DNA from 2 places in the Ferrimonas sp. genome. Region 1 is predicted to be linked to the other one. Evidence: predicted binding sites of a transcription regulator. Region 1 holds the regulator's gene; the other holds the start of a gene.

Region 1 (14,904 bases):
CGCGGCCCTGGAGGGGCGCGGAGATACCGCCATAGGTAACGTTCTCGGTTCCAACATCGCCAACATCACCTTTATCCTCGGCGCCACCGCACTGCTGCGCCCCCTGGTGGTCAGCAGCACCACACTCAAGCGTGAAATGCCGCTGATGATGGTGGGTACCCTGTTGGCCGGCTACCTGCTCAGCGACCTGGAGCTGAGCCGCAGCGACGGCCTGATTCTGCTGGTGGCCTTTGTGGCCATTCTTGGGTTTCTTTGCATTCAGGCCTGGCAGAACCGGGACACAGACCCCCTGGCTCAAGAGAGCGACGATGAGATCCCCAAAGATCTCTCCACCCCCAGAGCCCTGTTCTGGCTGGTGTTGGGTATGGCACTGCTGCCCCTGGCCTCGGGCTGGATGGTGGACGGCGCCGTGGGGATTGCCCAATGGTTTGGCATGTCCGATCTGGTGATCGGCCTGACCATCATCGCCGTGGGCACCAGCCTGCCGGAGCTGGCCGCCTGCATCGCCGGCGTCCTCAAAAATGAAGACGACCTGGCCATTGGCAACGTGGTGGGGTCCAACCTGTTCAATATTCTTGCGGTGCTGGCGATTCCGGCACTGCTGGCCCCGGGCCAGGTGGATGCCAACGCCGCCGGCCGGGACCTCTATATGATGCTGGCCACCAGCCTGGCGCCTCTGCTGCTATTGTGGATGAAAAAACGTCAGATACTGGGACGCATCGAAGGACTTATCCTTCTGGTTGTATTTATTGCCTATCAGGGCATGCTGTTTAGTCAGGCGGGTTAAAGGAGCAAAGCGACACCATGACCAACCCCTCTCAACTGCGTCAATGGGGACGCGAAGTGATCGATGTGGAGATTGAAGCCCTGCAGGGGATGCAGCAATACATCGACGACAGCTTTGTGGCCGCCTGTGAACAGCTCCTGGCTTGCCAGGGGAAGGTGATCGTCATGGGGATGGGCAAATCCGGCCACGTGGGCAACAAGATTGCCGCTACCCTGGCCAGCACCGGCACCCCCTCCTTCTTCGTCCATCCCGGCGAGGCCAGCCATGGCGACCTGGGGATGCTCACCGAGCAGGATGTGGTGGTGGCCATCTCCAACTCCGGCGAGGCCAGCGAAATCATGACCCTGATGCCGGTGATTCGCCGTCTGGGCATCCCGGTGATCGCCATGACCGGCAAGCCGGACTCCAGCCTAGCCCGGCTGGCCCAGGTGCACCTGTGCATCAAGGTGGAGAAGGAAGCCTGCCCCCTGGGGCTGGCGCCCACCTCCTCCACCACCGCCACCCTGGTGATGGGGGATGCCCTGGCGGTCGCCCTGTTGCAGGCCAAAGGGTTCACCGCCGACGATTTTGCCCTGTCTCATCCCGGCGGCGCCCTGGGACGCAAGTTGCTGTTGCGCGTCGACGATTTGACCCACAGAGGCGAGCACCTGCCCTGTGTGGAGGAGAAGGTCTCCCTGTCACAAGCCCTGCTGGAGATCTCCGCCAAGGGGCTGGGCATGACCTGCGTGGTCAACGATCAGGGGCGTCTCACCGGCATCTTCACCGACGGCGATCTGCGCCGGGTGCTGGATGCCCGGGTGGAGATCCACAACAGCACCATAGGCCAGGTGATGACCGCCAACCCCATTACCCTGGCGGACAACATCCTGGCCGCCGAAGCCCTCAAATTGATGGAGGAGCGCAAGATCAATGGCCTGGTACGCATTGACGACCAGGGCCGCCCCGTCGGCGCCCTCAACATGATGGACATGCTCAAAGCGGGAGTACTCTGATGACCATGATCGATACCCTCTATGGCCCCGTCTCTCAGGAGAATCTGGACCGAGCCGCCAACATCCGCCTGCTGGTGTGCGACGTGGACGGCGTGTTCTCCGATGGCCGCATCTACCTGGGGAACCAGGGCGAGGAGCTCAAGGCGTTCCACACCAGAGACGGCTTCGGCATCAAAGCCCTGCAGGGCACCGGTGTTCAGGTGGCCGTCATCACCGGCCGCCGCTCCGAAATTGTTCAAAATCGCATGAGCGCCCTGGGCGTCGCCCACATCTATCAGGGGGTGGAGGACAAAGTCAGCGCCTATGAAGAGCTGAAGGCCGCCCTGGATCTGCAGGACGAGCAGTGTGCCTACATCGGAGATGACCTGGTGGACGCCCCGGTGATGGAGCTCACCGGCCTGTCCGTTGCGGTCAATGACGCTCACCCGCTGCTGCTGCGCCAAGCGCACCTGGTCACCGGCACCCGTGGCGGCTTTGGTGCCGTCCGTGAGCTGTGCGATCTGATCATGGAAGCCCAGGGCACCTTCAAGGATGCCAAAGGGATGAGCGTATGAAGCGTGAAGGGATAGCCATTGCCATCCTGTTTGGTGCCGCCATCCTGTTGACCTGGCGATCCATGGTGATGAAAGACCAGGCACAGGTGGACGTCAAACCCAGCTACCAGCCGGACTTCGTCGCCAAGAATCTGCGCAGCCGCATCTACTCAGAGTCAGGCCGCCTCAGTGCCGAGATCAATGCCGAACAGATGGAGCACTACCAGGCCCTGGCCCTCACCCGCCTGCAGGAGCCGGACTATCTGCTCTACCCTGAAGACAGCCAGGGTCAGTGGCGGGTACAGGCCACTCAGGGGCAACTCAGTGACGGCCGCCACGTGGTACTGGAAAATGATGTTATCATCACAGCCATCGAGCCCAACGAACCACTTAAGACCATTACCACCGACTATCTGGAACTGGACCTGGAGACGATGATCATGACCTCCAACCGCCAGATCAAAGGCAATGGCGAGGGCTTTAACATCACCGCCAAAGGGTTGTGGGCGGATCTGAATTTGAACCGGATTGAATTGAAGAGTCAGGTAAATGCCATCTATGAAACCCCTTAAACTGCTTCTGGCTGCCATGCTGCTGCTGGGCAGCACCGGCGCCACAGCCCTGGACAGCGACATTCACGAAAAGGTGGAGGTCAAAGCCGACAACTCTCGGGCGGATCTGCCTAACGGCATGCTGATCTACTCCGGCCGGGTGCGCATCACCCAGGGCACCCTGCTGATCAACGCCGACGAGTTGCGCGCCGAAGCCACCGACGACAAGGTGGTGACCACCCTGATCGCCTCCGGCTCTCCCGCCACCTACCAACAGATGATGGAGAACGGCAAACTGGCCCAGGCCGAAGCCGCCGAAATTCGCTACGACATCCAGAAACGCATCCTTACACTGAAAGGGAAAGCGGAGATGCGCCAGTCCGGCAGCCTGGTTCAGGGCGACACCATCCAGTACGATCTGGAGAAGCAGATGCTGGTGGCCGAAGGCAACAAGGATGAGCAGATCACCACCATCTTCCAGCCCGCGGAAGCCGACCTGAAATCCCTGGCCGAGCCCAAGGAGAAGAAAGAGGGTGAGAAGCAGCAATGACCCGCTCAACCCTGACCGCAGAGAAATTGGCCAAGGCCTACAAGGGCCGGGAAGTGGTCAAGAATGTTGGCCTTGAGGTCAGCACCGGCCAGATCGTGGGTCTGCTTGGCCCCAATGGCGCCGGCAAGACCACCACCTTCTACATGGTGGTGGGCCTGGTGCAGAACGACCGGGGGCGGATCCTCATCGACGGTGAGGAGATCACCCTGCTGCCGATGCACAGCCGGGCCCGAAAGGGGATCGGCTACCTGCCCCAGGAATCCTCCATCTTCCGCAAACTGTCTGTGTACGACAACCTGATGGCGGTGCTGCAGACCCGTAAAGGGCTGAGCCAGTCCCAGCGGGTGGAGAAACTGGAGCAGTTGCTGGAAGAGTTTAACATCACCCACATCCGCGACAGCCTTGGGATGAGCCTGTCCGGCGGCGAACGCCGCCGGGTGGAGATCGCCCGGGCCCTGGCCGCCGATCCCAAATTCATCCTTCTCGACGAGCCCTTCGCTGGCGTCGACCCGATCTCGGTGATCGACATCAAGAAGATCATCCAGCACCTGAGGGACCGCGGCCTGGGCGTACTGATCACCGACCACAACGTCCGTGAAACTCTGGACGTCTGTGAACACGCCTATATTGTCAGCCACGGCGAGCTGATCGCCCAGGGCGAACCCGCCGCCATCCTCGAGAACAAGCTGGTGCGCTCGGTATACTTGGGCGACCAGTTCAAGCTATAGTAATTTGAACTCCCGACCAGGAATACAACCGGAAAAAACAAGAAGGAATAAGGACAGGTTGTTGTAAATGAAGACTTCTCTACAGCTAAAGCTGGGACAGCAGCTCACCATGACCCCGCAGCTGCAGCAGGCCATTCGCCTGCTGCAACTGTCGACTCTGGATCTCCAACAAGAGATTCAGGAGGCCCTGGATGCCAACCCCCTGCTTGAAGTCGAGGAGGATCTGAGCCCAGCCGTCCCCGACACCCCGGATGCCCCTTCCCGGGATGAGCTCGAGCCCGCCCCGGAAGCCGCCAGTCTGGACACCAGCGAGGCCCTGAGTCAGACCGACATGCCGGATGATCTTCAGGTCGACGCCTCCTGGGATGAATATTACACATCCTCCCCGGCCCCCATGGCCAGTCGGGAGGATGACATGCCCTTCCAGGGCAGCACCGGTGACAGCCTTCAGGGCCACCTGCTGTGGCAGATGGAACTGACCCCCATGTCCGATACCGATCGCGCCATCGCGGTGGCCATCATCGATGCCACCGATGAACGCGGCTACCTGACCCAGACTGCCGAGGATATTCTCGAAGCCATGGGCGACGACGAGGTCGAGCTGGACGAGGTGGAGGCGGTACTCAAGCGAGTGCAGCGCTTCGACCCTGTGGGCGTCTGTGCCCGGGATCTGGCGGAGTGCCTGCTGGTGCAGTTGAGTCAGTTCGATGGGGCGACTCCCTGGCTGGCTGAGGCCAAGATGCTGATTCAGGAAAATATGGATCTGCTGGCCAACCGCGACTTCCGCGGACTGATGCGCAAGACCCGCCTCAAGGAGGAGGAGCTCAAGGAGGCGATGGATCTGATCCAGACCCTCAACCCTCGTCCCGGCAGCGCCCTGGTCAGCGACAATGACCAGTACGTGATTCCCGATGTGGCCGTCTCCAAGCGCAAGGGGCGCTGGGTGGTAGAGCTCAATCCGGACACCATGCCCAAGATCCGCATCAACGAGCAGTATGCGGCCCTGAGCCGCAACAGCCGCAACCAGGCGGACAGCCAGTTCGTCCGCGGTCACCTGCAGGAAGCCAAGTGGTTCCTGAAGAGCCTGGAGAGTCGCAACGATACCCTGCTCAAGGTGGCCAACTGCATCGTCCAGTTCCAGCAGGGGTTCCTGGAATACGGCGACGAAGCGATGAAGCCCATGGTGCTCAACGATGTGGCCGAAGCGGTGGACATGCACGAGTCCACCATCTCCCGGGTGACCACCCAGAAATATATGCATACGCCCCGTGGCATCTTCGAGCTGAAGTACTTCTTCTCCAGCCACGTCAGCACAGACAGTGGCGGCGAGTGCTCATCCACGGCAATTCGTGCTTTAATTAAAAAATTGGTTGCTGCAGAGAATCCTAAGAAACCTCTCAGTGACAGTAAAATGGCGGAGCTGCTGGCAGAACAGGGCATCAAGGTGGCGAGACGGACCATCGCCAAGTACAGGGAAGCCCTGGGCATTGCTCCATCCAATCAGCGGAAACAGCTGTAACCAGCAAAAAAGGAGGAACCTATATGCAAATCAATCTGACCGGTCATCATGTCGAGATCACTACCGCTCTGAGAGATTATGTGCACACCAAGTTCGACAAGCTGGAGCGCCACTTTGACCATATCTCCAACGTCTACGTGGTGCTGAATGTGGAGAAAACACAGCAAACCGCCGAAGCCAAACTGAATCTGAGTGGCCGCGAAGTGTACGCGACCCACCACCACGACAACATGTACGCGGCCATCGACGGCCTTATCGACAAGCTGGACCGTCAGGTCATCAAGCACAAAGAGAAAATTTCACGCCATTAATCATGGACATATCCACGTTACTCAGCCCGGAGTGCGCCACCATCGCCGCTCCGGGCCTAAGCAAGAAGCGCGCCCTGGAGATGATCTCCCAGTTGGCGGGCGAGCATCACGGCAACCTGAACCCCCAGCAGCTGTTTGAAAGCCTGCTGGCCAGGGAGAAGATGGGTACCACCGGCATCGGCAAGGGGATCGCCCTGCCCCATGGCCGGCTAGCCAACATCGACCGCCCCATTGCCGTGTTCATCAAGTGCGACGAAGCGATCCCCTTCGACGCCATCGATGGCAAGCCTGTGGACCTGCTGTTTGCCCTGTTTGTCCCCGAGGACGCGGTACAGGAGCACCTGGCCACCCTGGCCGCCATGGCCAAGACCCTGCAGGACAAAGAGACCTGCCGGGCCCTGCGTAAATGCAGTACCGACTCGGAGCTTTATGCCCTGGTGACCTCGTGAAGCTGATCATCCTCTCCGGACGTTCCGGTGCCGGCAAATCCGTCGCACTTCGGGTCCTCGAAGACCTGGGGTGCTACTGTGTCGACAACCTGCCCGCGGTGATGCTCCCCTCCCTGGTGGAGGAGATGCTGGATCAGTGCGACACCCTGGCAGTCAGCCTGGACATCCGCAACCTGCCTGACCAGGCGGAACAGATCCCGGAGATTTTGAAGCACCTGCCGGACTCCATCGAAAAACAGATCTACTTCCTGGACGCGTCAGACACCAGCCTGATCAAGCGCTACAGCGAGACTCGCAGGCTGCACCCCCTGTCGCGCAGCGGCACCTCCCTGGCGGAAGCGATCGCCTCAGAGACCCAACTGCTGGCCCCCATTCGCGACCTGGCCGATCACAGCTTCATGACCGACGGCCTGTCGGTCCATCAGCTGGCCGATGAGATGCGCACCCGCCTGCTGGGTCAGGCGGAGCGGGAGCTGCTGTTGGTGTTTGAATCCTTCGGCTTTAAACACGGCATTCCCAAGGATGCCGATTACGTGTTTGACGTACGCTTCCTGCCCAACCCCCACTGGGATCCCGCCCTGCGACCGCTCACCGGTCTGGATAAACCGGTGCAGCGCTACTTCGCCAAGGAGTGGATAGTGGCGCGCTTTATCGAACACACTGAGAACTTCCTGCTCAACTGGCTGCCGATGCTGGAGCGCAACAACCGCGCCTACCTGACCGTCGCCATCGGCTGTACCGGTGGCCAGCACCGCAGTGTCTACATCGCCGAGCAGCTGGAGCAACGTTTCCGTCAGCGACAGAAGCAGACCTCGGTCCGTCACCGTGAACTGGACAAACGTGAAGCTGACAAGAACCCTTAAAGTCGTCAACAAGCTGGGCCTGCACGCCCGCGCCGCCACCCGGCTGGCGCAGTTGGCCCATAACTACGACGCCCGTATCCAGGTGATCCACGGAGACCAGAGCGCCAGTGCCGACAGTGTGCTGGGCCTGCTGATGCTGCAAACCTGCCAGGGGCAGGAGGTGACGGTGATCTGCGAGGGCCAGGACGCCGAGCCCGCCCTGGAAGCGGTCACCCAGCTGTTCAGCGGTCGCTTCGACGAATCAGAATAAAAAAACCGGAGCCTGGCTCCGGTTTTTTATCTCATTGGCACACCAGCCCCGATCAGTTGCCGGCGACCTTCATGGCACTCAGCAAGATGGAACCTGTCTTGATGCTGGTACGGGGATCCACATCGGTACCCACCGCCACCATATCCCGGTACATCTGCTTCAGGTTGCCGGCGATGGTGATCTCGTGCACCGGATACTGGATGATGCCATTCTCCACCCAGAAACCAGCGGCGCCGCGGGAGTAATCCCCGGTCACCCCGTTCACACCATGGCCCATCAGTTCGGTCACATACAGGCCGGTACCCATCTGCTTCAGCATGGAAGCCAAGTCCCCCCCATTGCTGGCCAGCTGCCAGTTATAGATGCCACCAGCGTGACCCGTGGTGGTCATCCCCAGGCGACGGGCAGAGTAGGCGGTCAGCAGGTAGGACTCCAGTACGCCGTCACGGACAATCTGCCGGGCGCGGGTGGCCACCCCCTCCCCATCGAAGGGAGCACTGGCCAGGCCCACTGGCAGGTGGGGGTTCTCTTCGATGGAGAACCACTGGGGCAGAATCTGAGTGCCCAGGCTGTCCAGCAGGAAAGAGGACTGACGATAGAGTGACGCACCGCTGATGGCGCCCACCAGATGGCCCACCAGGCCGGTGGCGGTCTCCGCAGAGAACAGCACAGGCACTTCGCAGGTGTCGATCTTGCGCGCCCCCAGGCGGGCGCTGACCTTGGCGGCGGCACTCACGCCCAGCTCTTCCGGGTTCATCAGGTCGGCAAACCGGCGTCCCACGGTGTAGTCGTAGTCTCGCTCCATCCCTTGCTCATCCTTGCCGATCAGCACGCAGGAGAGGCTGTGGCGGGAGGAGGCATAACTGCCGATAAAGCCATGGCTGTTGCCATACACCTTGATGCCGGCGTGGCTGTTGCAGCTGGCGCCATCGGACATCTCGATACCATGCTCGCTCTGAAGAGCCGCCTGTTCACAGCGGGCCGCCAGATCGATCCCCTCCTCCGGGGTCAGGGCATGAGGATGGTAAAGATCCAGGTCAGGGAACTCGGTGGGCATCAGCTCGACCTCGGCCAGGCCATTGTGCTGGTCTGCCGTGGTGTGGCGGGCGATGCCATCGGCGGCGCGCACCGCATCGACGATCGCCTGGGCACTGAGATCCGAGGTAGACGCATTGCCCTTGGCACCCTCGCGGTAGAGGGAGATGCCCAGGGCACCGTCCTTATTGAACTCTACGGTCTCCACTTCACCCATGCGGGTAGAGACGCTCAATCCCTGCTGCTTACTGATGGCCACCTCTGCGGCGGACACCCCCAGTTTTTTGGCCTCGTCCAGGGCCAGGGCTACCGCCTCCTCCAGCTGCTGACGCTGGGCTTCAATGCTGACTTGAGTCACTCGTCGATTCCATAAAATTCAGTTGCAAGAAAGGATAGCAAACCCCGCCCCCGCTCCGATAGGGGCATGACGCTTCAGAGCCTGTTAGAATAGGCGGACAAGATTTTGAGGAGAGTAACTATGGCAGCAAAACGCCCGGAACCGGAGCTCCAGGAAGAGGAGTGGATCAGCAAGTCGGAGCTTAAGCGGGAAGCGGAACAGCTGCAGAAGATCGGCAACGAGATTGTGGCCCTGGGTAAAAACGACCTGGCCAAGGTGCCCATGGACGAAGAGCTGGAGGACGCCGTTGCCCTGGCCCAGCGCCTGAAAGGGAAGAACGAAGCCCATCGCCGCCAGCTGCAGTTTGTTGGCAAGCTGCTGCGCAGCCGGGACCCTGAGCCCCTGGTGGCGGCCCTGGACAAGATCCGCAACAAGCACAACCAGGCCAACCAGGAGTTCCACAAGATGGAGCAATGGCGCGACCGGCTGATTGCCGAGGGTGACGATGCCATGCAGGAGCTGTTTGCCGAAGTTCCCGCCATGGCCGAGGAGCGCCAACGGGTGCGTCAGCTGATTCGCCAGGCCGCCAAGGAAGCCAAGGCCAGCAAACCACCCAAGTCCTCCCGGGAGCTGTTCAAGCTGGTGCGTCAGTACCTGGAAGAGTAGATACGAGTATCAGGAGGGAGGCACAGGCCTCCCTCCTTTCTTTTTCGCTAAGCCACCTCAGAAGTGAGTGGTCACCACCACGCCAAAGGCGCTTTCTGAAGCCAGGTCCCGCTTCTCCCCGCCATCGGGGCCGCGCAGGGAGAACTCCCCTTCGGAGCGATGACCCAGGTAAGCGGACAGGCGCCAGCCCCCTTCGGCAGTAAAGCTGCCCCGCAGGAAACTCAGAGGCTGCTCAATCTCAATGCCCCCCTCGTCCACGGCAAAGTTCTGGGTCCGATAGGCCATACCCGCACCGAACTCCCAGGTGGGGTTTAACCGGTAGGAGAGCTCCAGGCCTCCGCGGCCGGCGAAGCCGGGCTCGAAGGGGTTATCCAAACGGAGTTTGTCGGTGATCTGCCATTTGATGAACAGCACCGGCATCCAGCGAACATCATAGGGGTCATTGAAGTAGCCCCCACCGAAGCCCAGGGTCAGGGTCTCACTGACCGGATAGCTGGCCCCCGCCAGCAGACCATACCCGAAGCCGTCGCCAAACGAGGCGGTGTCTGCGTAGGACCACTGTACCCTCGGCCCCAGGAACCAGGTCAGGCCGCTGCGGTTGGGCTTGGTGAAGTTTACCCCCACCCCCAGGGTCTTGACGTTATCCCAGGCCTCGAGGCGTCCATCCATCAATGAACTGCGGTTGAAATCAAAGTCACTGTAGGCCCCCTCAAGCTGCCAGCTCATCAGCCACTGGTCGTTGAGGCGTGCCCCCTTATCCAGGGTAAAACCGTAGATCTCCTGGCCCACTTTGCCATTGTCCTCGAGGGAGGCCGAGGGAAAGGCCACGGTGTAGGGGGTAAAGGTCATGGCGGGCTGATTGGCGCTGGCACCGAAGGCCAGCAGCAATAATCCAAGATAGCGGCGGTTCATCACGATTCCTTGTTAATCAAAACAACATGATACGAATCAGACGTCGGTGGGATCATGGCTGCCCAATGCCTGACGTCTTTTCAGCCCCAGCAGGGCCAGGATGCCCCATGCTAGCACCTGTAGCCACAGGGAAGACAGTTCGTACCCCAATCCAGACAGCCCCAAATTCAATTGGTTCGCCTTGATCATGGCGATCATCGCCGGCTGGGCCGGCAACCAGGCAAACAGGCCACTGAGCAGGGCGGACATGCTGTCCGTGGGCCAGACGAAACCGCTGGTAAACAGGATCGGCATGCCGGTCAGCACCATCAGCTGTACCGGCACCGCCCGGCGCTGAAACAGGGTGCTGATGGCCACCCCGGCCAGGGCGGTGGCCAGCAGGAAGGGGGTTAGCACACTGACCATGGTCTCGAACGGGGCCGCCATGACCACCGACTGCCAGGGCAGCACCAGGTCGAAATAGAGAACGCAGGAGGGCAGATAGAGACAGGCCAACATCGCCGCCCGGGCACAGAGCCAGGTGGCCGTTGGGTAGCCAGGCCAGCCGCCGCGGGTATTCCAGTTGTTGGCCCCCAGCATCGCCGCCACCATCAACAGGGTCTGGTGGAGAATCAGCACCAGGGCGCCGGGCAGCACATAGCTGGAGTAACTCATGCCCGGATTGAACACCGGCTGGAATTGGACCTTCACCGGCTGCAATCGACGCATCTCAGTGGCGATGTTCCCTCCCGAGGCCACGCCACGCTGCAAGCGCACCGTCGCACTCAGGTAGCCCGCCCCCTCAAGGGCAGCGGTCGCCAGATTGCTGTAGGGCAGCAGGAAGCTGCCATCCCCGGCAGCGGCCAGTTGTACCTGCTCTCCCCGATACAGGTTTCGCTCAAACTGGTGGGGAATGATGATCATCCCCTTAAGATCCCCCTCTGTGAGGGCAGACTCCGCCGACCTCTGGTCAGGGTAAACCTGGGTCAGAGCCACCTTGGGCGAAGCCAGCCACATTCTCAGCAGCTGACGGCTGGTGGCACTCTGGTCCAGGTCCACCACCGCCACTGGCTGGTCCAGGGCCACATGGTTGGCGTAGGGCAGCGGATAGATCACCGCATAGAACAGGATGCCGCCGATGGCGGTGAGCATGGCGGCCTTGTCCGCCAGCAGCCCCTGCCACTCCAGCTTGAACAGTTGCCACCAGCTCATGGCATCCTCCTGTAGAGGCAGGCCACCGGGATCAGCAGCAGTGACATCATCAGCAGCGGCCAGGTGGCCGACCAGTTGTGGTTAGCCCCCGCTTGCAGCATCAGCGGCAGGTAATGGGTAGTGGGCATCAGTACCCGCCAGATCTGAGCGGCAGCCGGCATCGACTCCAGGGGAAAGCTGATTCCCATATAGGCGAAGGCCGGGGCAAACAGGGCACCGCCTATGCTGGTGGCCCGCACCGGGTCATCCACCACCATGGCCACCAGCAGGATGATGCCGGCGATGGCACCAAGCAGGGGAATCATCCCCAGCCACAGGATCAACATGGATCCGGCCATGGGCAGATTGAGCCCGGAGTAGAGCACCAGCAGGCCGACGCCCCCCATCAGCCACCACCACAGCAGCAGCAACATGATCCTCAGGGGCAAACCGCGCTTGCCCCTGGCTACCGCATTCACCAGGGTGGCACTGACCAGCAGCTGGTAGAGAGCCAGCAGCAGGCCGGGCAACAGGAAGGGCAGATACCCCAGGTCCGGATTGAACATGGGGGTCATGGAGACAGTTACCGGCACCATGACCGCAGGCAGTGACTCCGTTGGCGTGCCGTCGGAGAGCGCCCCCTGGGCCCCCACCTCAGCCAGGCCGCCGCGAATGGCCCCCGCCGCGGCGGAGTAGAGCCGCTTGCCCATCAGCAGATACTGGGCGTTATAACGCACCGGCAACTGGGGCTGACGCCCGGCGATCAGGTCTGCGGCAAACCTGGAGGGGATCACCACCTGGGCATACACCTCGCCACGTCGCATCGCCCGCTCCGCCTCCGCTTCGGTGGCATAAGCCACCAGGCCGATGGCCGGACTGGCCTGCAACTGTCGCCCCAAAGCACGACTGACCGTGGTGTTGTCCATGTCTGTCCAGGCCACAGGCAGTTGAGTAGGCAGGCTGCGGGCGAATACGCCCCACAGAGACAGGGCCAACAGCACCGGCAGCCAGGTCATCAGGCTTGCCTGCCAGGGGTCCGACAGCAGATCACGGATACTGCGGTGCAGCAGGACGACGATGGATTTGGTCATTGCTCAATCAGCGCGGTCATCCCGGCTCGCAGGCCGGGGATGGTGTCCACGGGCACCAGCTCCACCTCAAAAGTGCGCAGGTCGAAGGCCATGCCAGATTCGGTAGCGTTCCAGGTGGCGTAGTCTCCCAGCACCGAGCGGTAACGCACCGTGAAGGGAAAGCTGTTGCCCAGGGCGGGGATGCGCACCTGCACCTGCTCCCCCTCGGGGAAACGGGCCAGACTGTCCTCGCGAACATTGAACAGGGCCCAGGCATCGCTCATGTCCACCAGGGTCACCACCGGGAAGCCTGTGGGCGCCAACTCCCCCTCATCCAGCAACACCTGGCTGACCTCACCGGCGCGCGGGGCACGCATCTGGCTGTCCGCCAGTACCGCCTGCACCTCGTCCAACTGGCCCCGGGCGGCCAACGCCTTGCCGGCAGCGGCATCCCGGGTCTCCTGGCGGGCGCCCTCCTCCGCCATCTGGTAAACCGCTTCCGCGGCCTTCTCGGTGAATTGGGCCGCCTGCCACTGGGTGTAGGCTTCGTCGCGCTTCTGACGAGCCACCACGCCTTCGTCAAACAGGGCTTCCACCCGATCGAAGGTCACCCGGGCCAACTCGGCGGCGGCCTGAGCCTTGTGCCACTGTTCGCGGGCCGCCAACACCTCCTGACGACGGGCACCATTGTCCGCCTGGGCCTTCAGCGCCTCGGCCGCCTCCAGGCCGGCTCTGGCCTGGGTCTGCTTGGCCTCCAGTTCCGGGCTGCTGATGGCAAACAGCAGATCGCCTCTTGCCACCTGATCGCCACGATGAACCAGAATTCGCTCCAGGCGACCGGGCACCTTGGAGGAAACATGGTATTGGCGGGCTTCAATCTGGCCCTGGATAAACTTGGCGTCCGGCTGGCTCAGGGTCCAGGCGGCTCGGCCTGCCAGGCCCGCCAGCAGCAATACTGCCAGCAGACCAAAGAGTTGGTTCAGTCGTTTCATTGGGTTTCGGTACTCATCAGAAGTTGGAACAGCAGCGACTGGTTGTCACTCATGGCCGCCAGTTGTCCCAGGGCCACCAGATAGTGGTACTGGGCCGCGGCGCGGGCAGTCTGCACCTCCAGCAGCTTGTCTCCGGCGTCCACCTGATCGATGGAGGTGCCCAGCCCCTGGGCAAACGCCAGTTGACGCAATCTGAGGTTTTCTCTGGCCAGGGATTCGGCGCTGGCCAGGGCACGGTACTCGTGCTGAGCCTGGGTCAGTTGCTGCTCCCTGGAGGCCATCAGCAGATCCAGATCCTGCCGGGTCTGCGCCTTGAGGTGCTGCACCTGAAGTTGAGCACTTTTCGCCGCACGAACCCGATCATTACGCCCATCATTGGTGAAGATAGGCACCTTGAGGGTCACCCCCACCATCCACTCGGGCTCCAGCTCAGACAACAGGCTTTCATCCACGTCGAAGCTGTAGTTGCCCACCAGGGCTAGCTCCGGCTTGTAGCGACCCCGTTCGGCCTCAATCGCCCCTTTGGCCTGGGCCTCCTTGGCGCCAAACAGGGCCAATGCGGGATGGGTGTCCAGCATCTGCCGGTGCCAGCCACCCAGATCCGGGCTCTGCATCGGCAGAGCCAGAGGCTGGCTCAGCTCACTGCCCTTCTGCTGCAACAGGGTATCCAGGGCCATCTGCGCCAGGGTGCGTCGACGGCTGGCCTGAGACAGAGCCACCTCCCCCTGCTCCATGGCCACCTGGGCATTGAGCTTCTCCACTTCGGCGATCTGTCCCTGACGTTGCAGCGCCTGGGCATTGGCCAGGTGTTGCTTCAGAGTCTCCAACCTTGCCTGGTGCAGTTGTTCCACCTTATGGGTCAACGCCAGGGCAAAGTAACGCTCCACCAGGGTGGTAAAGCGCTCCTGGGTATCCAGACGGGTCTGCTGTTTCTGCTGCTCCGCTTCGGCTGCCTTGATGCTCTTAGCCGCTTCAATGCGCCCCCCCACATAGAGAGGCCACACCGCCTGCAGGCTGGCATGGTAGATATCGCGGTCGGTGATCTCGGTTTTCCAGGCGGAGTCCGGCAAGGGGGGAAGCAATCCAGCCGGCAGCGCCGAGAGCATCTGTGGCAGTGGGTTGATTGCCCTGGCATCCAGCTCCACCGGGCTGTCCAGCCGCAGGTAGCTGCCTCTCAGGGTCAGGCTGG
Region 2 (14,904 bases), on a different contig from region 1:
ACCACAAGGAGGGAAAAAAACTGTTACCGGATCTGCAAAGCTGCGGCTACCAGGTTCGAAAACAGAAAACCCGCGCCGGCCGCATCGAATGGGAGCACGTGATGCCCGCCTGGGCCTTTGGTCACCAGTTGCAGTGCTGGCAAGAGGGCGGTCGCAAAAATTGTCGAAAAGACAAAAGATTCAAGGCGATGGAGGCGGATATGCACAATCTGGTGCCCGCCTTGGGGGAGGTCAACGGTGACCGGGCCAACTACCGCTTTACCGACATGGGACAGACCCCCTTCCAGTACGGTCATTGCCAGATGGTGGTGGACTTCAAGGGACGCAAAGCCCAGCCTCCGGAGCGTGCCCGCGGTGCCATCGCCCGCACCTACCTCTATATGCAGGAGCAATATCGGGTTAAGCTATCGGGATCTCAACTCAAGCTGATGCAAAGCTGGGACAGGCTCTATCCGGTCACCGCCCTGGAGTGCGAACGCCACCGCCTGGTCAGTCAGCAGCAGGGGTGGCCTAACCCCCACCTGGTTCAGCAATGCCAACAATTGGAAGCCAATGAGAATCCCTAGAATCTATCAACCCGGCCCCCTGGTCCCAGGCAATCTGGTGGCACTGGATGAGGACGGGGCCAACCACGTCGGTCGGGTGCTGCGGATGCAGTCCGGCCAGGCCCTGGAGCTGTTTAACGGCGATGGCCACACCTACCCCGCCGAAATCACCGCCGCCAGCAAGAAGCAGGTGGAGATCAAGGTGCTGGAGCAACTGGCCGATGACCGTGAGTCCCCGCTGAATCTGCACCTGGGACAGGTGATCTCCCGCGGCGAGAAGATGGAGTTCACCATCCAGAAATCGGTGGAGCTTGGGGTGAACACCATCACCCCGTTGTGGTCAGAACGCTGCGGCGTAAAACTCCAGGGGGACCGCCTGGACAAGAAGCTGGCTCAGTGGCAGAAGATTGTCATCAGCGCCTGCGAACAGTGTGGCCGCAACACCATCCCGGTGGTACGGCCGGTGATGAAGCTGCAGGAGTGGCTGGCAGAGGAAACCTCGGCCACCAAACTCAACCTGCACCCCAGGGCGGATTACAGCATCCAGACCCTGCCCTCCCCCATGGAGCGAGCCAGGCTGCTGATCGGCCCCGAAGGGGGACTGAGCGCGGAAGAGATTGAATCCGCCCGCCAGCACCAGTTTACCGACATTCTACTCGGCCCCAGGGTACTGCGGACGGAAACCGCCGCCCTGACCGCCATTACCGCCCTGCAGACCCGCTTCGGCGACCTGGGCTAGAAAGGAGCACAGCGTGATCAAACTCGGCATAGTGATGGACCCCATCGCGGAGATTAACCTGAAGAAGGACAGCAGCTTTGCCATGCTGATGGCGGCCCAGGAGCGGGGCTACGAACTGCACTACATGGAGATGGCGGACCTGTATCTGGATCAGGGGGAAGCCCTGGCCAGCATGCGCCCGCTGACCGTACGCAATGAGCAGGGCAACCACTTCTCCCTTGGGGAAGCGGCAGAGCGGCCCCTGGCTGATCTGGACGTAATCCTGATGCGCAAGGATCCCCCGTTCGACACCGAATACATCTACGCCACCTACATGCTGGAGCGGGCTGAAGAGCAGGGCACCCTGATCGTCAACAAACCCTCCAGCCTGCGGGACTGCAACGAGAAGCTGTTTACCGCCTGGTTCAGCGAGTTCACCGCCGACACCCTGGTGACCCGCAGCGCCGAGCGCATCCGCCGCTTCCACGCCAAACACCAGGACATCATCATCAAGCCTCTGGATGGCATGGGGGGGGCGTCCATCTTCCGCATCAAGCCGGAGGGGGACAACATGGGGGTGATCATCGAGACCCTCACCGCCCACGGCAGCAGCTACACCATGGTGCAGAACTACCTGCCCCAGATTAAGGATGGCGATAAGCGTATCCTGATCATCGACGGCGAACCTATGCCCTACTGCCTGGCCCGCATTCCCCAGGGCGGTGAGACCCGGGGTAACCTGGCCGCCGGCGGCCGTGGCGAAGCCCGCCCCCTCTCCGACAGCGACTGGGCCATCGCCCGGGCCATCGGCCCCGAGCTCAAGCGTCGCGGCCTGATCTTCGTCGGCCTGGATGTGATTGGCGACAAGGTCACCGAGATCAACGTCACCAGCCCAACCTGCATCCGCGAAATCGAAGCGGCGTTCGAGGTGGACATCACCGGCCAGCTGTTCGATGCCATCGAGGCTCGCCTGGCCCAGCGCTAAGCGGCTATAACATGTAAAAGCCCCGGTAAACCGGGGCTTTTCTTTTGGTCGACTTTGGCCTGTCAGACTCAATTACGACTGCCGCTCAGGGGGTGGAACACCGCCTGCAGGGACTCGATGCGCTGCCACTCCAGGGTGTTGCCCAACTGGCGAATCAGCTCCACCACCTGTTGCTCATCCAGGGCCGGCGAGAACAGGTAGCCCTGGGCATGATCACAGCCCGCCTTGAGCAGGTACTGCAACTGGTCATGGCTCTCCACCCCTTCGGCGATCACCGAGCGGCGCAGGTTGTGGGCCAGATCGATCACCGAGCTGACGATATTGCGGTCCACATCCGAACTGTCCAGATCCCGCACGAAACTGCCATCGATCTTCAACACATCAAAGGGCAGCTGCTTCAGGTAGCTCAGTGAGGAGTAGCCGGTACCAAAATCGTCGATGCCGATGCGCACCCCCATCCCCTTGAGCCGTTCCATGGTGGTCATCGCCTGCTCCAGGTTCTTGATCAGGCTCTCCTCGGTGAGCTCCAGAAGCAGACGGTTTGGCGCCACCTGCAGCTCCTGCAGCAGGGTCTCGATGCGGTGCCCCAGGCTGGCGTGCAGGTATTGATGGGGCGAGAGGTTCACCGCGATGTAGAAGTCCCTATTGCCGGAGAGCTTGGTCAGCTTCAGCAACAGGTTCATGCTGCGCTTGAGCACCCAGTCGCTCAGGGCCAGAATCTCGCTGCTCCCCTCCAGATCCTTCATAAACTCCGACGGCATCAGCAGACCGCGGCTGGGGTGATACCAGCGCACCAGAGACTCAAACCCCACCACCCTCTGCTCACGGATGGAGAGGATGGGCTGCAAACTGATGGCAATCTGCCCCTCCTCCAGGGCCAGCCTCAGGTCCGCCTCCAGCATCAGCTTGCGGCTGGCCAGCTCCAGCATCTGATCGTCGAACACCCGGTAGTTGGAGCGCCCCGCCTGCTTGGCCTGATACATGGCCAGGTCCGCCCGCTTCAGCAGCTCCTCCGGCCGCTCCATGGGGTTGTCACAGAACACCACGCCGATGCTGGTGGTGACGATCAGGGTGTGGCGCCCCAGTTGCACCGGCTGCTGCAGGGAAACGAAGATCTGGTGGATGATCCTGTGGATGTTGGCCCCCTCTCCCAGGCCACGGATAATCACCGTGAATTCATCACCGCCCAGGCGACAGACCGTATCCATGGAACGCACACTCTTCTTCAGGCGGTTGGCCACGGTCTTCAGCAGCTCATCCCCCACATCGTGACCCAGGGTATCGTTGATGCGCTTGAACTCATCCAGATCCAGGAACAGCAGGGCGATCTTCTCATCGGTCCGGCCCAGGCTGCTGAGTGACTTGCTCAGCTCATGGTGCATCATGGTTCGGTTTGGCAGACCGGTGAGGGTATCCATCATCGCCAACCGCTCCAGCTCATGGGTGTACCTGTCCACCTCCTCATGCAGCTTCTCCAGCTGGGTGGCGGTCTCGCCCACCGCCTGCTCCAGGCGGTCCACCTCATCGCTGAAGCCCGCACCTCCGGTGGCCAGCCGCTCCCTGAACCTCTTGTAATCACGATTGGGCAACAGAGGCAGCAGTTTCTGCAGCGCCTGGACCCGCTTCAGTGGACGCCAGAACAGCCAGCCGCCAAGCAGTGCCGCCGCCAGCACACAGAGCAGCATCAGGCCCGCCATATCCCTCAGGTAGGATTGCAGTCCCAGCTCCAGGTCACTGACATCGCTGAACAGCAGCAGCTGGTGGCCGCCGTCAATGGGCCATCGGGACAGGCTCCAGTGGCGCCCCCCCAGCTCCACCAAGCGGGGGCTGTCGGACAGCTGCTCAAGCGTCACCAGGGAGGCGGCACCGCTGAGCACCGGATAGTTACTCTCCCTGTGGGTCAGGCTGAGAATGGGGCGACCCCATGGATTGAGGCTGCTCTCCTGAGGCGGCCCCAGGATCGCCAATTCGATATCGTGATGGTCAGCCAGGATTTCGGGGATTCGCTCCAGGGGAGTGGAGAGCACCAGAATGTGCAGCTTCCCCTGAATGGGAACGGGCATGGCCACCTCGAGGATGCAGCCGGGCCGACAGCGGGCTCGACTCAGCCGCTGATCTCTGGATTCCAGGGCATCCAGCCATTTGTCCCCGGGCAGAGGATAGCCCCCCAGAGACAGCAGATTCTCACCCTGAATATTGTGAAGGTGCATACCGGACAGGTGCCACAGGCCACGCAGTTCACGCCACTGTGCCCTGAGTCCTGGGAGGGGATCCGAGTGCTGAGCCAGCCTCTGTTCCAGCTCGCGCCCCACAGACACCAGCTGCCCAATCAGCATCTCCCGGGTCTGGTGATAATCCCTTTGGAGAAACTCCGCCTGCTGCGCCAATACCAGCTGCCGCTGCTGACCGAAATGACGCAGGGCCAACTGCCCCAGCAACAGAGTCAGCAGGGTCATAATGACAGCCAGCACCAGCAGAAACTTCCAGCGCAGACTGATAAAGGGAAGGGCCTTAGAACGGCTCATCGTCTCTCCTGAAGGACAGCGGGCCGCCCCCCGGTGAGCAGGGCAATCAGCCGCGAATCCATTACTGCACCTGCTCCGAAGAACATCCTATGAAACTTAGTGTAGAACAGGGATCAGCCACATCCGGAACGGACTGAAAAATTTGTTGAACTTCCGCAACTACAGGCAAGGCCCCATCACAGTGCTATACTGGCGCCCCTTTTTACTCGGCCCTGAGCACCATGACCCTGACCAACCCAAGCCGCCTGATAGAGAAGTACGCCGACGAACTCGGACCGCGCCTGCTGATTTTGAATCCCATGGCAGATGGCCTGATTCCTCAGTTGCAGCGGCAGGGAATGACGGTGACCGCCCTGACCCACGACTACCTGGTCCACCGCCACCTGAAGGAGCTCCAGGTCGGCGATCTCCATTTCGGCTGCGACCTGACCACAGACCTGCCTGAGGTGGACGCCGCCATCATGGTGCTGCCCGGCGCCAAGGCCCTGGCCACTCACCTGTTGCAGTGGCTGGCGGCCCGCTTGCCTGAAGGCACCCCCTGTTTCCTGGTTGGCGACAACAAGGGGGGGATCAAGAGCGCCCCCAAGCTGATGAAGGCCCATTTCGATCCTGTCAGCAAGTACGCCACCGGTGCCCACTGCCAGATGCTGATGGGCATCAGTCGGTCCGCGGCCCAGCCTGAATTGACCGCCACTGCGGCCTACCGGGCCGGGGATCCCGCCGTCGAGGTGTGCGCCCTGCCCGGAGTATTCAGCCAGGGCGAACTGGATGCAGGCACCGCCCTGCTGCTCGAACACCTGCCGGAGCTGAAGGGCCGGATTCTGGATTTTGGTTGTGGCGCCGGCATCATCGGCACCGCCATCAAGGCCAGGGCCCCCCAGACTCAGGTGGAGATGGTGGACATCAACGCCTTCGCCCTGACCTGCAGCCAGGCCACCCTGGCCGCCAACGGCCTGGAGGCAAGAGTCTACCCCTCCGACGGATTCAGTGATGTGGAGGGGGAGTTTGATCTGATCATCTCCAACCCGCCCTTCCATCACGCGGGCAAACAGACCTTTGCCACCGCCGAGGCCTTCATTGCCGGTGCCCGCAAACACCTGAAGCCCGGTGGGCAACTGCTGTTTGTGGCCAATCACCACCTGCCCTACGGCGACGCCCTGGAAAAGGCCTTCGGCAGGGTCAACATCGCCGCACAGGATAAAAAGTTCAAAATCTACTCTGACCATAGGACGTGATAACCCTTGCTGTGTGGCTTTGCGCCAACCTGCAACGCTGCCTGCATCAGGATATTGGCGCTCCCCTCAATGAGTGAGTAACACGTAACAGGCGGCGCCCTTCGGGGCCGGGGATGACGACAACCACTCGGCGTCGCTCGATCTTGATTTAGACCCACTAGACCCGCACTCGAACTCCTTGATTGGTTGCCGTCATCCCCGGCCAAACTCCAAACAGCAAGGATCACCACGCCCTGGCGTTTCAGATTAAAATTTGCTCGAACGAAAAACTAATTGGATAATGGTGTTGACGGGGCGCGGAATCTCTCTATAATGCGCCCCCGTACCGATGAGGAAATGCAGAGCAGAAGTGGCGGAATTGGTAGACGCGCTAGCTTCAGGTGCTAGTGTCCGCAAGGACGTGAGAGTTCAAGTCTCTCCTTCTGCACCACTCATCGATACCACGGCTAAATGCAGAAGTGGCGGAATTGGTAGACGCGCTAGCTTCAGGTGCTAGTGTCCGTTAGGACGTGAGAGTTCAAGTCTCTCTTTCTGCACCATTCTCTTTTGAGATGGTAAGCCGACAAAAAATAAGACCTGAATCGATTATTCGATATTTGCAGAAGTGGCGGAATTGGTAGACGCGCTAGCTTCAGGTGCTAGTGTCCGTTAGGACGTGAGAGTTCAAGTCTCTCCTTCTGCACCAAATTTTTGAGCCCTGACCCATGGTCGGGGCTTTTTGCTATTCCCCATTGTCAACAATCCGGTATACTCGCTGAACTCGCCTAATTAGCAAAAGTAATGGCGCAATGATAGGACCGGACCTCCTCTTTTTCGACGAAGAACACCAGACCCTCTGTGTGGATCTCACCCCAGAAAAGCATGCCCTAGTGGAACTGGGCCAGCTTAAGTCTCTGGTGGACGACTCTCCCTATCGCCAGTGCGCCTTCCTCGACAACGACGTCCGCAAGGCTCTGCAGTTGTTGAAGCATCAGGCCAAGGGCGCCAACAAGGCTCAGGTACAGCGAATCCCACTGGCGATGAAGCTGGATGGAGAGTGCAAGCTCAACCTCTCCACCGACAAGATGGAGGTAACGGCCACCCTGACCTCACCCCAGGGTGGTCGCCGTATCGGCTTTAAGGAGCTGGTACAGGAGCTCCAGACACTTGCCATCCAGAACGGTCTGCTGAAAAACGCCATCAACACCCTGTTGCAGCAGGCGGAGTCCGCCTCTCCCGGGGAGAGCATCAGTGCCACCATCGCCAAGGGTAAACCCGCCCAGAATGGCCGGGATGCCCAGTTGGAACGCCTGGTCAAACTCAATCGAGAAAGGCTGATGGCCCCTAAGATCCTCGACAACGGCAAGGTGGACATGCGCGACCTTGGCGAGATTGTCACCGTCCAGGCTGGCGACGAGGTGATGCGCAAACACGACGCCGAGCCCGGTGTCGACGGCTACAACGTTATCGGTGAGGTGCTCAAGGCCAAACCCGGCAAGGACCGCAAACTGAAGGCGGGTAAGGGCACCACCACCGCCGACAACGATCCCAACCTGTTATTGGCCAGCTCCGACGGCCAGCCCAAAGAGACCAAGGATGGGCTGGAGATAGTCGAGGTCCTGACCCTGAAAGACGTCAATGTCGGTACCGGCCACATCAACTACCACGGCAACGTCGTCATCAACGGCAACGTGGATGAGGAGATGCGGGTTCAGGCCGGCGGCGACATTACAGTCAATGGTTTTGTGGATGGAGAACTGCTTAAAGCGGGCGGAGACATCGTCGTGGGTAAGGGGGTAATCGGTCGCCTTGTCGACAACAGCAAACTGAGCACCTCCCTGGAGGCCGAAGGCGAGATCCACCTGGCCTTCGCCCAGTACGCCCACCTCAAGGCGGGCGGCGACATCCTGGTCCAGACCCAACTGGTTCATTGCCAGTCCCACAGTGGCAATAACCTTACCGTCGGGGTACCCAACGGCAAGAAGGGCGACATCGTCGGCGGCCTGACTCAGGTGACCTATTCGGTGAACTGCATCAACCTGGGCTCCCGTGCCGCCACTCAGAGCCGCATTCGGGCAGGCCTCGGGGTACAGCACCTGCGTGCCATGGCCAAGGAGTATCACCAGAAAGAGCAGTCTCTGCTGGCCCAAAGCTATAAGCTGCGCCAGGCGGTCAACAAGGCCTCCATGGCCAAGGATAAGAGCGACGAGGAGCGCAAGAGGCTGGTGGCCCAGTTCACCCAGGCACAGCAGCAGAACAGTGCCAGGCTTGCCGAAGCCCAACTGCTGCTGTCGGAAACCGACCAGAAGCTGGCCAGCTTCTTCAATCGGGTCGCCGTCAGTATCAGCCACAGTCTCTATCCCCAGGTGGAGGTGGAGATTGGCACCCAGCACCTCACCAGTGCCAGGGAGTATGGCCCCAGCAAGGTATTCAACGACGGCAACACCATTCAGGTCGAGCCCCTGGTTAACCCCAACAACTAGAGGTCGTTGATCTTTCTCGACCTTTTTACTAGGTGCGGCGCGCCAGACTCTAGCCTGTAAGCTGGCACCCCTTTTGCTTCACAATGGGGAATGCCCGTATCCGCCAATTTTTCGACGCGAGGACTCACCACCATGGGAAGTCAGGATTCTCAGATCCATACCCTGACCAACGCCCCTCTCTACAAACTGGCGCTGTGGCTCCTGGTCACCAGCCTGGCCCTGCTGTGGCTGCCGGTTAAGTGGGCCCAGTCTCTCTACCTGCAACAGTGGGTAACCGACTACGCCTCCTGGTTGGGTCTGGCGGTGGTGGCCAGCTGCGCCTATCTGGCCACTCTGGCCGGACGCCTGATCTTCGGCCGCATCATGCAGCAGCGACTTGCCGCCCAGCAGAAGCTGCTGATGGAGGAGAAGGTGCAGACCCTGGACAATACCGAGCGGGCCATCTTACGTGAATTTATCCTGCAGGCTCGCGGAAGCGTGCCCATGCCTTTGAATCACCATGGCGTCAGTGCCCTGGTGGAGTCAGGCATCCTCGCCCGTGCGGGTTCAGTAGAAGAGTACGCAATTGAAGGGCCGGTGGCACCGCTGAAGATCACCGCCATGGCCAGGGGGAAACTGACTCGGAAGGTACTGAGGCTGCCCGAGGGGCAGCTCAGCGAAGAGCAGAGAGAGCGGCTGCTGGCCAGTCGACCCGAATTCGCGGCCAATCTGACCCGAGGCAGCCGCCACGCTGCCTAAGGGGCTGTCATAACCTAGAACACAGCAGAGAGGTCGTGCTCCTGCTCGAGAGCAATCAGTTGCTCTTCCACCGCCTTGATCACCCGGTCGCGGGATTCAGGGGTCAGACCCACCCGCCAGTTCAGGGTCCCGGTGATCAGTGCCAGGCTGTCATACAGCTTTTGGATCTGATTGAAATTCAGATTCTGGGCGATCATCGGATTGTTGATCATGGTCGTCGCACCACGCTGGCACGCCACCATGGTGGCATGGGCCACCTCGATCTCCTGATCATCGGACACCAGCTGCCCTTCAATACGCGCCGCTTCCACGACCCGCTTGGCAGTAGAACAGGCCTGATCCACAAACATCTGCATCTCCTGCAGACGGTAGTCACTCACCTTATCCACGATCCCCTCGGCACCGGCCAGGGCGTTAAAGCCCAGAGACCAACTGGTGTGGGCCACGGCCATGGCACCATAGAGGTGCATCGCCAGCCAGCGCTCGGCGTGGTTGAGGTCCGCATTCATCAGCTCAGGCTGACGTTCGGTCAACAGCTCCACATGCTTGGCGAAGATGGCGACCAGCAGATCCTCTTTACAGTTAAAGTGCTTATACAGCGTCCCTGCACTGCACCCAGCACGGGGTGCCAACTCGGAGAAGCGGAAAGAGACAATACCCTGCTCCTTCACCAGACTCTCCCCCAATCGCAACAGTGCCTGGTCCCGTTGGCGGAAACGGGCGTGCACCGGCGAAGCCCAATGGCTAGAATTGAGCCCGGACTTAGCTTCCTGCTCCATATCAATGAACTCCTTAAAACGCAAATCTGGACCCACTGTACGCCTGAAAATCACGCTCGAATGTTAGCTACGCCACGTTTAATGAAAGCCAAAAACAAAAAGTTTGAGCGTTAGCACGTTAACTTTAAAAATTCAGACATAATCGACCTCCTGCCCTGGAGCCCCGATCTCATGGTGATCGCCCAATTTGGCACACTGAATGCCAATTACTGCAAATCTGCCTTACACCGATAACAGCAAATCCCGCCCCAATGGGGTTCAACGCCCCATTCTGGCGCAGAGTCAACAGTGACTGAAATCACTTCGGGTCAATCAAGCAGGGATCCCACGAAGGATTAAAATAGCACGCCACTTATTTAATTAACATATTTCTCAGGACGTTAACCCAGTGAGATTTTTAATTAATTCCCTACCTCATATTCATCCAGACAATTTATTCCACCTTTCCGTTTAGTCAATTAGACGTTTTGATTACTGGGTCATAAATAGCGGTAATTGGAATGACCCATCTCCGTCACAGCCGCCCGACGCAACTGTGTGGAAACCGTGATGCCTCCGTGAACACCTGTTGAGAGCAGCTTCCCGTGTTGGCATCACTCAATCAGATGGCATTTAAACCCCAGGCTTGCAAAAAATGTTCAGGGGCACCATCCCAGGCTGCCTGCAGGGCGGGCCAGCCCCTCTGATTCCAGCCTCTGCAGCAGCGGCTGGCCATCCAGGGTGACATCCGCCACCATCCCCTGTTCGGTGAGGGCCATCCCCTCCAGGGTCATCACCTGTCCCGCCAGGCGCTCATTGAGAAACACCACCAGGGCCCGGGCCAGATTGCGCTCCAGGGGGCAACGCCCCGACACCGAGGGCAGCCTCATCCCCCGGGGGGTAAGCAGCACCTGAGGCTCGATGCCTGCGGGGCGCGCCGCCAGGGCGATCCAGAGTTTGTCGCCCTCCATCCCCAGCACCTGCTCCACCCTGGCCTGATCCGAAGCAAGAGCCGGCAGAGGCAGTTCCGACGGCGGTGGACTCGACGCTGCTTCGGCCGGGGCTCGGACATGGTCAACCTGGCCCTGCAGCCCAACACAGCCCGCCAGAGCCAGTATCAACAGCAACGCCGTTTTGCGCGCCATGGCACTCTCCTTGAAATTGCACCTCTTCCGCCAAGATAACCAATTCCCCACAGCGGTGCCTCAGAAAACGTTTTTTTCACGCCCCGGTGGGTATGCTATGCTGCAACCAATATTGTTGCAGGTGAAACAAAAATGAGTCAAACCCCATACCAGTGGAGCCTCTACCTGGTGCTCAGCCTTACCCTGGGATTCGCCTTGTTCCTAATGGGCAGCGACACCCAGGCGCCCTTTACCACCCAGGCCGAGCTGCATCGCAGCGTCGCCAACATCGCCCCGGAGGTCTCCGGTAACCTGATCGCCGTTGAGGTGCGCAATGGCCAAAAGGTGTCCGCCGGCAGCCACCTGATGACCCTGGACGACCGCAGCTATCAGCTGGCGGTGACCCAGGCCCAGGCGGATCTCAAGCAAGCCCAACAGGATCACCTGGCCCGTCAGCAGGAGCTGGAGGTGGCACGCCTGACCCTGGCGCAGAAGCGTCAGCAGGCCAACAATGATCAGCTTCGTCTTGAGCGCCACCAGACCCTGGTCAAGCGCGGCCTGGTGACCCAGGAGCAACTGGATGACTCGGTGAACGCCGCCACCATCGCCGACGCGGCGGTGGCCGCCGCCATGGCTGAAGTCCACCGGCTTCAGGCCCAGCTGTCGGAGCAGGATGGGGACGCCGCCATCCTGCTGGCTCAGGCCAAACTGTCCAAGGCGGAGCTGGATCTGCAGCGCACCCGCATCCTCTCCCCCACCGAGGGCCGGGTCACCAACCTGCAACTCAGTGAGGGCAGCTACCTCAGCGCTGGCACCCCGGTGATCTTCCTGGTGGACGGCCAGCGCCCCTGGGTCTACGCCGACTTCAACGAAAAGGGCGGCCGTTACCTCCAGCCGGGCCAAGCCGTGTGGGTGGTGTTCGACGCCCTGCCGGGACACCGCTTCCAAGGCGAGATCATCAACCGGGATCAGGCGGTGTACGACGCCTCCAGCGATACCGCCGGCCTGGCAGATGTCACCAACGACAACCGCTGGATCCGCGAACAGCAGAAGGTGCGCACCCGCATCCGGGTGGCGGATCTGGATCCCGCCCTGATCTCCGGTGCCAAGGCCAGCGTCATGGTGCGCCGGGACGACAGCCTCTGGGGGCAGGTGGCGGGCGCCTGGATGGATGTGATCGCCCTGTTCCGCTACATCTACTGAGGCCGACATGAGCCAAGCCACCGACTGGAACCAGGTACTGCGCATCACAGGCACGGTCACCCTGTGCATGCTGCTGGGGCGCTACCTGGACTTCACCTCGCCGGTCTACCTGGCCCTGTTTCCGGTGCTGGCGGTCACCAAGGCCAGGGACTACTCCTGGGCAGGCCTGGTCAGCCAGTTTTTCCCCGCCCTGCTGGCCAGCTTTGCCGCCCTGATCACCGTGGAGTTGTTCAGTGACCACCCTTACGTGGTGTGGGCCCTGAGCCTGCTGCTGTTCGATCAGTTGCGCAAACGCGCCACCCAACCCGCCCGCATCGGCGCGCTGATCATGCCGGTGTTCAACTGGGTGATCGTGGTGGTGTTTGCCCAGGGCGGCAGTTTCGACATGGTCAACCGCTTCAAGGAGATCCTGCTCTCGATGATCATCACCCTGGTGGTAATGAAGCTGTTTGCCATGCTGTTCCCACCCGCCCCCACCCCAAAAGGTGCTCCGCCCCTCGAGAAGCCGATCAGTTATCGGCAGAGGCTGAACTTTGTGGTATTGCTGGGGCTGGGTCAGGGATTTCTGATGATGGTGGATATGCTGTCGGCCACCTTCTGCATGGTACCGCTGATCCTGGCGGCCGCCCAGGTCAGCCACGACAGCTACCTCAAGGTCCTAAGAGTACGCTTTATCACCCAGGTGGGCGGCTGTGCCCTGGCGATGATCTTCATGGTGCTGCTGCTGGGCCATCAAACCATGATACCCTTCTACGGGCTGGCCCTGGGCCTGCTGATTCTGGCCATCGCCTATCAGATTGGCTCGACTCAGGGGCCGGATAAGGATCTTCATGGGGACGCCCTGCTTGGGGTCGCCCTGCCGATCCAGCTCTATGTCGGCCCCAACCAGTTTGGCCTGGCGGACACCCTGCAGCGGGGCTGGCAACTGACCCTGGTATTACTGCTACTGCTGACCCTGGGAAACCTGCTCTACCATCAGAGGCATCATGAACAGAACCATCACCGCCATTCCGGAGCTGGATAACAGCCTGACCTTCATCATGTCCCTGGCCCAGAAACAGTACCGGGCCATCTGCACCCAGAGATTGCAGCAGGAGTTTGATATCACCCTGGAGATGGTCGGCGCCATGAAGGTACTCAACCACCTGGGCTGCATCCCCCAACAGCAACTGGCGGACGTGCTCAAACGGGACAGGTCGGTGACCAAACGGCTGGTGGACAACTGCATCAAGCGGGGCCTTATCCGCGCCGGTAAGAGCGACGCCAACCGCAAGGCCCGCATGCTCAGCCTCACCGACGAGGGAGAACGGGTCAACCTCGCCTGTACGCCCCTGCTCAAGCAGGTCCAGGCTCAGTTTTTCGAGGGGGTCAGCGAGCAGGAGCAACGCCTGCTCAGGGGGATCCTGGAAAAGCTGGTGCGCGAGGATGTGCGCACCCAGTAGCGCCATCCATGGCGACTCACTGAAGGGGTAATCAGTTCAACTTGATCTTGGGCAGGGCACCGTCCGCCCTGCTGAGCGCACCCGGTGCGGTCTCCAGCAGCTTCGGCGGGCTCTTATGGCCACAGCACTTGCTGGACTTGGGCTTGCAGGGACGCCCCTGGGCCGCTTCGGTCAGCGGGTTGGTGGCGATGCTGCCGTCCAACACCTGGGCGATGGTGGCGCCCCGGGTCAGTCGCTCCACCTCGATGCCGGCATTGAGCAGACGAGCCAGGGAGCGCTCGCCGATGTTGCGCAGCACCACCTTGGTGACCTGCATCTCCTTGAACACCTTAACCAGGCGCTTCTTCTGACCGCAGCCACCATCCTGGCTGTTGTCGATGCGAATCAGCTGACCCTCATCGCTGTAGACCGCAAAGGCGTTGGCCTTGGCGAAGTGTCCGGCCACCCGGGCCCGGTCGGTTACTGGCATGGCAATGGCCATAACTATTGCTCCTCTTGTTCTGCTGGGAAGGGCAAGCTCGACTCCATCTCCAGCGCCTGGCCCTGAACCAGGGCAGACACCACCTTACGGCGTGCCGAAGTCACTATGTTGCCCAGGGTCTGCCGGGATACCCCCATCGCCTCCGCCGCCTGCTGCTGGCTCATCCCCTCCATGTCGGTGAGGCGCATCGCCTCAAGCTCATCGGCGCCCAGGGGCACCTTGGTCAGCTCCTTGCCGGGCACACCATTGGGTTTGTACAAGCTGTAAGGGGCGCAGCAGCGCACCTTGCGGGTGAGTTTGGGTCTGGGCATATCCACCTCGTATCTGGCATATGCCAATAACCTTAGCGCGAGTAATTGGCATATGCCAGTTATTCAGTAAAAAGGGTGATGCGGCTAACGACCTGGGTTCAACGGAAACGACGGCGGGGGAAGGGGGTGGCCACCGCCAAAGCAGGGGTGGCCATAGGCATCAGTTGCCGGCGTTGTGGTGGTCGCTGTGGGCCGGGGTGGGATGGCTGTGATCGCTCTCCAGCTCCCGTTTGGGGTGGATATGCAGATGGCTGTGGGTGTGCTGATGGGGATGGCTGTGCATCACCGCCTCCAGCAGCTCCCCCTGCTGCAGAATCACCGCCCGATTGGCCAGCTTCTCGATCACCGACTTGTCGTGGGACACCAGGATCATCGCC

Evidence for each region. The regulator sigma-54, encoded in region 1, starts transcription at its own class of promoters, with help from an activator protein. The targets are predictions, from matches to a motif close to GTTGGCACGNNNNTNGNNT.
Region 2: the regulator sigma-54 is predicted to act here: its motif matches at 8,531-8,549, upstream of ACN0RV_RS06310 (superinfection exclusion B family protein).

The regions. Positions count from the first base shown of each region.
Region 1 covers NZ_JBLXDO010000001.1:335,735-350,638, reverse strand. The annotation lists gene ACN0RV_RS01645 (calcium/sodium antiporter) at 1-787, shown strand, start outside; gene ACN0RV_RS01640 (KpsF/GutQ family sugar-phosphate isomerase) at 805-1,779, shown strand; gene kdsC (3-deoxy-manno-octulosonate-8-phosphatase KdsC) at 1,785-2,333, shown strand; gene lptC (LPS export ABC transporter periplasmic protein LptC) at 2,330-2,884, shown strand; gene lptA (lipopolysaccharide transport periplasmic protein LptA) at 2,871-3,413, shown strand; gene lptB (LPS export ABC transporter ATP-binding protein) at 3,410-4,141, shown strand; gene ACN0RV_RS01615 (RNA polymerase factor sigma-54) at 4,209-5,660, shown strand; gene hpf (ribosome hibernation promoting factor) at 5,684-5,971, shown strand; gene ptsN (PTS IIA-like nitrogen regulatory protein PtsN) at 5,974-6,420, shown strand; gene rapZ (RNase adapter RapZ) at 6,417-7,283, shown strand; gene ACN0RV_RS01595 (HPr family phosphocarrier protein) at 7,261-7,533, shown strand; gene pmbA (metalloprotease PmbA) at 7,586-8,926, opposite strand; gene yjgA (ribosome biogenesis factor YjgA) at 9,047-9,571, shown strand; gene ACN0RV_RS01580 (hypothetical protein) at 9,629-10,483, opposite strand; gene ACN0RV_RS01575 (ABC transporter permease) at 10,520-11,674, opposite strand; gene ACN0RV_RS01570 (ABC transporter permease) at 11,671-12,744, opposite strand; gene ACN0RV_RS01565 (HlyD family secretion protein) at 12,741-13,715, opposite strand; gene ACN0RV_RS01560 (TolC family protein) at 13,712-14,904, opposite strand, start outside.
Region 2 covers NZ_JBLXDO010000004.1:184,346-199,249, forward strand. The annotation lists gene ACN0RV_RS06265 (endonuclease) at 1-566, shown strand, start outside; gene rsmE (16S rRNA (uracil(1498)-N(3))-methyltransferase) at 553-1,284, shown strand; gene gshB (glutathione synthase) at 1,298-2,248, shown strand; gene ACN0RV_RS06280 (putative bifunctional diguanylate cyclase/phosphodiesterase) at 2,317-4,773, opposite strand; gene ACN0RV_RS06285 (methyltransferase) at 4,995-6,008, shown strand; tRNA gene ACN0RV_RS06290 (tRNA-Leu) at 6,352-6,438, shown strand; tRNA gene ACN0RV_RS06295 (tRNA-Leu) at 6,461-6,547, shown strand; tRNA gene ACN0RV_RS06300 (tRNA-Leu) at 6,607-6,693, shown strand; gene ACN0RV_RS06305 (DUF342 domain-containing protein) at 6,797-8,470, shown strand; gene ACN0RV_RS06310 (superinfection exclusion B family protein) at 8,603-9,208, shown strand; gene ACN0RV_RS06315 (TetR/AcrR family transcriptional regulator) at 9,223-9,987, opposite strand; gene ACN0RV_RS06320 (hypothetical protein) at 10,626-11,111, opposite strand; gene ACN0RV_RS06325 (HlyD family secretion protein) at 11,244-12,293, shown strand; gene ACN0RV_RS06330 (DUF2955 domain-containing protein) at 12,301-13,317, shown strand; gene ACN0RV_RS06335 (MarR family winged helix-turn-helix transcriptional regulator) at 13,280-13,735, shown strand; gene ACN0RV_RS06340 (NifB/NifX family molybdenum-iron cluster-binding protein) at 13,767-14,216, opposite strand; gene ACN0RV_RS06345 (DUF134 domain-containing protein) at 14,219-14,527, opposite strand; gene ACN0RV_RS06350 (energy-coupling factor ABC transporter ATP-binding protein) at 14,688-14,904, opposite strand, start outside.